DNA from 2 places in the Mitsuaria sp. BK041 genome. Region 2 is predicted to be linked to the other one. Evidence: predicted binding sites of a transcription regulator. Region 2 holds the regulator's gene; the other holds the start of a gene.

Region 1 (3,394 bases), on a different contig from region 2:
AGCTGTGGCAGGACATGTTCCTGCCGACGCTCGAGGAGCGCTACCCGCGCTTCGACTTCGTCCTGAGCTGCGTGCTGATCGGCTTCGGCGCGCTGGCGGTGCTGTCGGCATGGTTCCTGCCGGGCAGCGGGCTGGCCGGCATCCTCGGCCCGCTGTCGCTGCTGGGCCTGGGCCTGCATCGCGTGCGCGAGTTCGCCCGCGCGCTGACGCAGGCCGAGCTCGCCGTGCTGCAGGGGGAGCTGCGCCTACAGGAACGCATCGCGGAACTGGAGCGCCATTTCGACCAGGTCGCCGAGGCCAAGCTGGAGCAGGTCACCGAGCGCGAGCGCAAGCGCATCGCCGCCGACCTGCACGACGACCTCGGCGCCAAGCTGCTCACCATCGTCCACACCAGCGAGTCGGACCGCATCTCGACGCTGGCGCGCGAGGCGCTCGAGGAAATGCGGCTGTCGGTGCGCGGCCTGACCGGCAAGCCGGTCCAGCTGCTGGACGCGCTCGGCGACTGGCGCGCCGAGGTGGTGTCCCGCCTGGCCCAGGCCAACATCCTGGCGGAATGGAAATCGCCGGCCGAGGACATCGAGCACACCTTCCCCGCGCGCGCCTACGTGCAGACCACGCGCATCCTGCGCGAATCGGTCAGCAACATCATCAAGCACAGCGGCGCGACGCACTGCGTGATCAGCTGCTCGGCCCAGGACGGCTACTTCTCGGTGGTGATCCAGGACAACGGCCAGGGCATCCCGCTCGAGCTGGAAGGTCGCCTGGACAAGGGACACGGCATGGCCAGCATGAAGGCACGCGCCAAGCAGATGCATGGCCAGTGCCTGGTCGAATCCGGCCCCGGCTGGGGCACGGTGATCCGGCTGACCATCCCGCTTTGAGGCGCGCCGGCTGCAAAGCCGCCCGCGGCGTGATCCATTGCCGACGACGCCACACTCCGGCGCCGATCCGGATGGTCAGCCCGCCGAGAAAGCCGTACCGTTGCAAACACCCGCCAGGCAGGCTGCCGGCGCCTCATTCCTGAGCAAGAATCCCGCGCCATGAACCACATCCTGCTGCTCGAAGACATTCCCGAAATCCGCGCCTGGCTCAAGGTCCTGGTGAAACAGGTCTTCGCCAACGCGGTGGTCACCGAATGCTCGCGGGTGCAGGACGCGCTGCAGCAGGTCAGCACGCAGCGTTTCACGCTGGCGCTGCTGGACCTGGGCCTGCCCGACGGCTCCGGCGTGGACGTGATCTCGGCGCTGCGCGAGAAACAGCCGGAGGTCCAGTCGGTCATCGTCACCATCCACGACGACGACGAGCACCTCTTCCCCGCGCTGCAGGCTGGCGCCTTCGGCTACCTGCTCAAGGAACAGTCGCGCGAGCTGCTGGTCGAGCAGCTGCAGCGCATCAGCCAGGGCGAGCCGCCGCTGTCGCCGTCGATCGCGCGCAAGGTCATCGCCTACTTCACCTCGCAGCGCCGGCCGCAGGCGGCGCAGGTGCTGCACGAGGTCTCGCTGACCGACCGCGAAACCGAGGTGCTGCTGCGCGTGGCCAAGGGCTTCACGCTGCCGGAGATCGGCGTGCAGCTGGGCCTGTCGCGCCACACGATCGCGGACTACGTCAAGCAGATCTATCGCAAGCTCAACGTGAGCTCGCGCGCCGAGGCGGCTCTCGAAGCGCAGCGCCTGGGCCTGTTCGGCCGCAATTGAGCGCCGCACCGGCCGCGCGCCGGGCGGGGTTCTCAGGCCTCGGGAAAATACTGGACAAACATCCAGCGAAACGCCCGCCGGGCGCCGCCGAACGCGGATAATCCGCGCCCATGATCGGCAAGCTCACCGGCGTCATCGCGGAAAAGTCGCCCCCGCAGGTTCTCATCGACGTGCAAGGCGTCGGCTACGAAGTCGACGTGCCGATGAGCACCTTCTTCAACCTGCCGAACCTGGGCGAGCGCGCCACGCTGTTGACGCACCTCAGCATCCGCGAGGACGCCCATGTGCTGTTCGGCTTCCTCACCGCCGAGGAACGCGCCACCTTCCGCCTGCTGATCAAGATCAGCGGCGTGGGGCCGAAGATGGCGCTGTCGCTGCTGTCGGGCATGTCGGTCGGCGACCTGGCGCAGGCGGTGTCGCGCCAGGAGGCCGGGCGCCTGGTCAAGGTGCCGGGCATCGGCAAGAAGACCGCCGAGCGGCTGCTGCTGGAACTCAAGGGCAAGCTCAGCCCCGACCTGTCGCAGCCGGTGGCGATCGCGAACGACGCGCAGGCGGACATCCTGCAGGCGCTGGTGGCCCTGGGCTACAGCGAAAAGGAAGCCGGCGCCGCGCTCAAGACGCTGCCGGCGGACGTCGGCGTCAGCGACGGCATCAAGCTGGCGATGAAGCACCTGTCATGATCGGCCCCCAGCCGCCCCGTCCCTCGCCATGAGCATCCAGACCGACGACTTCACCCCCGCGCCGCAGCAGGCCCGCCTGATCAGCGCCCATCCCGCCTCGCCCAACGAGGACGCGATCGAGCGTGCGCTGCGGCCCAAGCTGCTCGATGAATACGTCGGCCAGGCCAAGGCGCGGGAGCAACTGGAGATCTTCATCGGCGCCGCCAAGAAGCGGCGCGAGGCGCTCGACCATGTGCTGCTGTTCGGGCCCCCCGGCCTGGGCAAGACCACGCTGAGCCACATCGTCGCCGCGGAGCTGGGCGTGAACCTGCGCCAGACCAGCGGGCCGGTGCTGGAGAAACCCAAGGACCTGGCGGCCATCCTGACCAACCTCGAGCGCAACGACGTGCTCTTCATCGACGAGATCCACCGGCTGTCGCCGGTCGTCGAGGAAATCCTGTACCCGGCGCTGGAGGACTACCAGATCGACATCATGATCGGCGAGGGCCCGGCGGCCCGCTCGATCAAGCTGGACCTGCAGCCCTTCACGCTGGTCGGGGCCACGACGCGCGCCGGCATGCTGACCAACCCGCTGCGCGATCGCTTCGGCATCGTGGCGCGGCTGGAGTTCTACACCGCCGACGAGCTGCAGCGCATCGTGACGCGCTCGGCCTCGCTGCTCGGCGCGGCGATCGAGCCGGCCGGGGCGCTGGAGGTGGCGCGGCGCTCGCGGGGCACGCCGCGGATCGCCAACCGGCTGCTGCGCCGCGTGCGCGACTATGCCGAGGTCAAGAGCGACGGCACCATCACCCGCACGATCGCGGAAAAGGCGCTGGCGATGCTGGACGTCGATCCGCTGGGCTTCGACCTGATGGACCGCAAGCTGCTGGAAGCGGTGGTGCACCGCTTCGACGGCGGCCCGGTGGGACTGGACAACGTCGCCGCCGCCATCGGCGAGGAGCCCGGCACCATCGAGGACGTCATCGAGCCCTATCTGATCCAGCAAGGCTTCCTGCAGCGCACGCCGCGGGGACGGATCGC
Region 2 (3,394 bases):
CTGCTGACCCACCTCGCCGCAGATTCCGCCGCAGATTCCGCCGCCGATCCCGCCGCGCTCACGGAGAGCGACGGCGAGGACGGCAACCCCTGACCCCAAGCGTTCTTTCCCCTCACCACCAAGGAGCCCCACATGGCCATCGAAAAAGCCCTCTACACCGCCACCGCCACCGCCACCGGCGGCCGCTCCGGCACCGCGCAATCGTCCGACGACCGCCTGAAGGTCCAGCTGTCCACGCCCAAGGCGCTGGGCGGCGACGACGGCGCCGGCACCAACCCGGAACAGCTGTTCGCCGCAGGCTATTCCGCCTGCTTCATCGGCGCGATGAAGGCCGTCTCGGCCCGCAACAAGGTCGCCCTGCCAGCCGAAGTCTCGATCACCAGCGAAGTCGGCATCGGCCCCCACGCCAACAAGCCGGGCGCCTTCGGCATCGCCGTGGCGATGAAGATCTCGGTGCCGGGCATGGACCGCGCGCAGCTGGAAAAGCTGGTGGCCGACGCCCACGAGGTCTGCCCCTACTCGAACGCCACCCGCGGCAACGTCGACGTCACGCTGACGATCGTCTAAGCCTTCCGCGGCGCCCGGTCACCACCGGGTCGAGCACAAAGAAAAGCGCCGGTCATGCCGGCGCTTTTTCATTCATGGGTCCAGCCGTCGACGCTTCGCTCCGTCGCGACCGACGAAGCCACTCGCGACGGCTGTGGTTCAGCGTTGCAGCAGGCTGAGCATCAACTCGACACGCGCCGCCCACGGCGACAGCGCGGCGGCGGGCTCATCGCCGGCGCCCACGATGCGTCCCTGCGCGCACCGCGTCGTCCGCCACACCGGCACGCCGGCCTCCTTGAGCGCGCGCACCGGCGCCTCGAGCACCTGATTCACCGTGCCGTTGCCCGTGCACGCCAGCACCAGCCCCTGGAGACCGGCCGCTCGCCAGGCTTCGAGCGACCGCGCATCGGCGCCCGCATGGCTGGCGAGCACCTCCACCCAGGGCCACTGGCTCGCGTCCTCCGGCAACAGCGCCGCGCCGAGCGCCTCGCCCCCCGGCCAATCGCGGAAGCGCCGCACGACGCCCTCCTCCACCACGGCCAGCGGCCCGGCGTCAGGCCCGGCCTCGAAGGCGTCGAGCCGGTAGCTGTGCGTCTTGCGCAGCTCGAGCCCGGACCAGACCTGCCCCGCCACGACGGCGATGACGCCTCGCACGCCTTCGCTCTCGGCAACGGCCACGGCGTCCAGCAGGTTCTGCGGACCATCCGCCTGGATGGCGGTCGCCGGCCGCATCGCGGCGGTCAGCACGACCGGCTTCTCCGGCGCCAGCACGCGCTGCAGCAGATAGGCGGTCTCTTCCAGCGTGTCGGTGCCGTGCGTGATCACCACGCCGCGGACCTCGGGCCGGTCCAGGTGCTCCCGCACCCGCTTCGCCAGCCGCGCCCAGGTGGCGTGATCCATGTCCTTGCTGTCGAGCTGGGCCAGTTGTTCGGCCTCCAGCGACTTCGCCGCGAGCGCCGGGACCGCCTTCACCAGCGACTCCACCGACAGCGAACCCGCCTTGTAGCCGACGTTGTCCGTGGCGCTGCCGGAGGCGCCGGCGATCGTGCCGCCGGTGCCGATGATCACGAGGGTCTGGGGCGCGCTTTGCAATTTGTCGTCTCCTGTATAAAAATCCAGATGCTGGATGGATTCTCAGGCGGCTTTCGAACCCTCGAAGCCGTTTTGCATTCCAACCAGTCCTCCATGGAATAAAGGCCTGTGCTCGTGGATACACCGCCCAAACTCACCGCCCGCCAACAACAGATCTTCGATCTGGTCCGCGACAGCATCGAGAGCACCGGCTCGCCGCCCACGCGCGCCGAGATCGCGCAGCAACTCGGCTTCAAGTCCGCGAACGCCGCCGAGGAACACCTGCAAGCGCTCGCCCGCAAAGGCGTCATCGAACTGGTGGGGGGCACCGCGCGCGGCATCCGCCTGCCGTCGACCGCGCTGCGCCAGGTCAACCGCGCCCGGGAGCACAGCCAGTTCGCCCTGCCGCTGGCCAGCCTGGCGCAGCTGACGCTGCCGCTGGTCGGCCGCGTCGCTGCCGGCGCGCCCATCCTCGCCGAGGAACATGTGGAGCAGCACTATAGCGTCGACCCCTCGATGTTCTCGAAGGCGCCGGACTTCCTGCTGCGCGTGAAAGGCATGAGCATGAAGGACATCGGCATCATGGACGGCGACCTGCTCGCCGTGAAGAAGACCAGCGAAGCGCGCAACGGCCAAGTCGTCGTCGCGCGCCTGGGTGACGAGGTCACCGTGAAGCGCTTCCAACGCCATCCGGATGGCATCCGACTTCTCCCGGAGAACGCCGATTTCGCCCCGATCGAGGTTACGCCGGATGAGCAGTTCGCCATCGAAGGCCTGGCGGTGGGATTGATCCGCTCCGGCGGGTTTCACTGAGCGGGTACGAGTGCCGCATGGCTGCGCGAAAGACGCACACGAAAGCGGCTTCGGCCGCTGAATGCCTCACGCTGCGGCAAATTCCCAACATCGGTCCTGCGATGGTTCGGGATTTTGAATCGATGGGGATTCGGCAGCCCGCGGATCTCATCGGCGCCGATGCATTTGCGCTCTATCAGCGGATTTGCAAACTGACCGGCAAGCGCCACGATCCCTGCGTTCTGGATACCTATATGGCGGCCGTCGATTTCATGAACGGTGCCTCGCCCAGAGATTGGTGGAGTTATACCGCCCAGCGCAAGCGCGAGTATCCGGACCTCTGAATATTCCGTGGGCGTGACCCGCCTTAACCAGAATGAGACCGGAACGGGCAAAGAAAAAACCCTGCCGATTTGTATCGACAGGGTTTCAATATTGGCGGAGTGGACGGGGCTCGAACCCGCGACCCCCGGCGTGACAGGCCGGTATTCTAACCAACTGAACTACCACTCCAGATACGACGCTGTTGAGCGCGTCGATATCATTCGCGAACAAGTTTCGCTGCAAGCCAACGGATCCATTCAGAACCGCGATGCAGCCAAGCCTTGCCAAACTTGGCGTCCCCTAGGGGATTCGAACCCCTGTAATCACCGTGAAAGGGTGGTGTCCTAGGCCTCTAGACGAAGGGGACTGAACCTTCTTGCTGTGACTCGGTCAGTGCGTACCGGCAACCCAGACTCCCAAGGAATCTGGTGGAGGTAAGCGGGATCGAACCGCTGACCTCTTGCATGCCATGCAAGCGCTCTCCCAGCTGAGCTATACCCCCGAATGCTGACGCATCGAATCGGTACGCTGCCCGAGCCTCAACTGTGTTGGCGGAGTGGACGGGGCTCGAACCCGCGACCCCCGGCGTGACAGGCCGGTATTCTAACCAACTGAACTACCACTCCAGATACTCAGAATCTTTCGATTCCTTCGCATCAAA

The links. The regulator LexA, encoded in region 2, represses DNA repair genes until DNA is damaged. The targets are predictions, from matches to a motif close to ACTGTATNNNNATACAGT.
Region 1: ruvA (Holliday junction branch migration protein RuvA) is a predicted target of LexA. The motif match lies at 1,744-1,761, and genes of this name have one in related genera.

What each region holds. Positions count from the first base shown of each region.
Region 1 is NZ_JACHYT010000002.1:2,055,696-2,059,089, reverse strand. It holds gene FHT38_RS25705 (ATP-binding protein) at 1-881, shown strand, start outside; gene FHT38_RS24840 (response regulator transcription factor) at 1,041-1,694, shown strand; gene ruvA (Holliday junction branch migration protein RuvA) at 1,805-2,374, shown strand; gene ruvB (Holliday junction branch migration DNA helicase RuvB) at 2,403-3,394, shown strand, end outside.
Region 2 is NZ_JACHYT010000001.1:1,922,328-1,925,721, reverse strand. It holds gene FHT38_RS08485 (MarR family winged helix-turn-helix transcriptional regulator) at 1-93, shown strand, start outside; gene FHT38_RS08480 (organic hydroperoxide resistance protein) at 133-567, shown strand; gene FHT38_RS08475 (asparaginase) at 706-1,638, opposite strand; gene lexA (transcriptional repressor LexA) at 1,753-2,430, shown strand; gene FHT38_RS08465 (helix-hairpin-helix domain-containing protein) at 2,448-2,753, shown strand; tRNA gene FHT38_RS08460 (tRNA-Asp) at 2,846-2,922, opposite strand; tRNA gene FHT38_RS08455 (tRNA-Glu) at 3,025-3,100, opposite strand; tRNA gene FHT38_RS08450 (tRNA-Ala) at 3,160-3,235, opposite strand; tRNA gene FHT38_RS08445 (tRNA-Asp) at 3,283-3,359, opposite strand.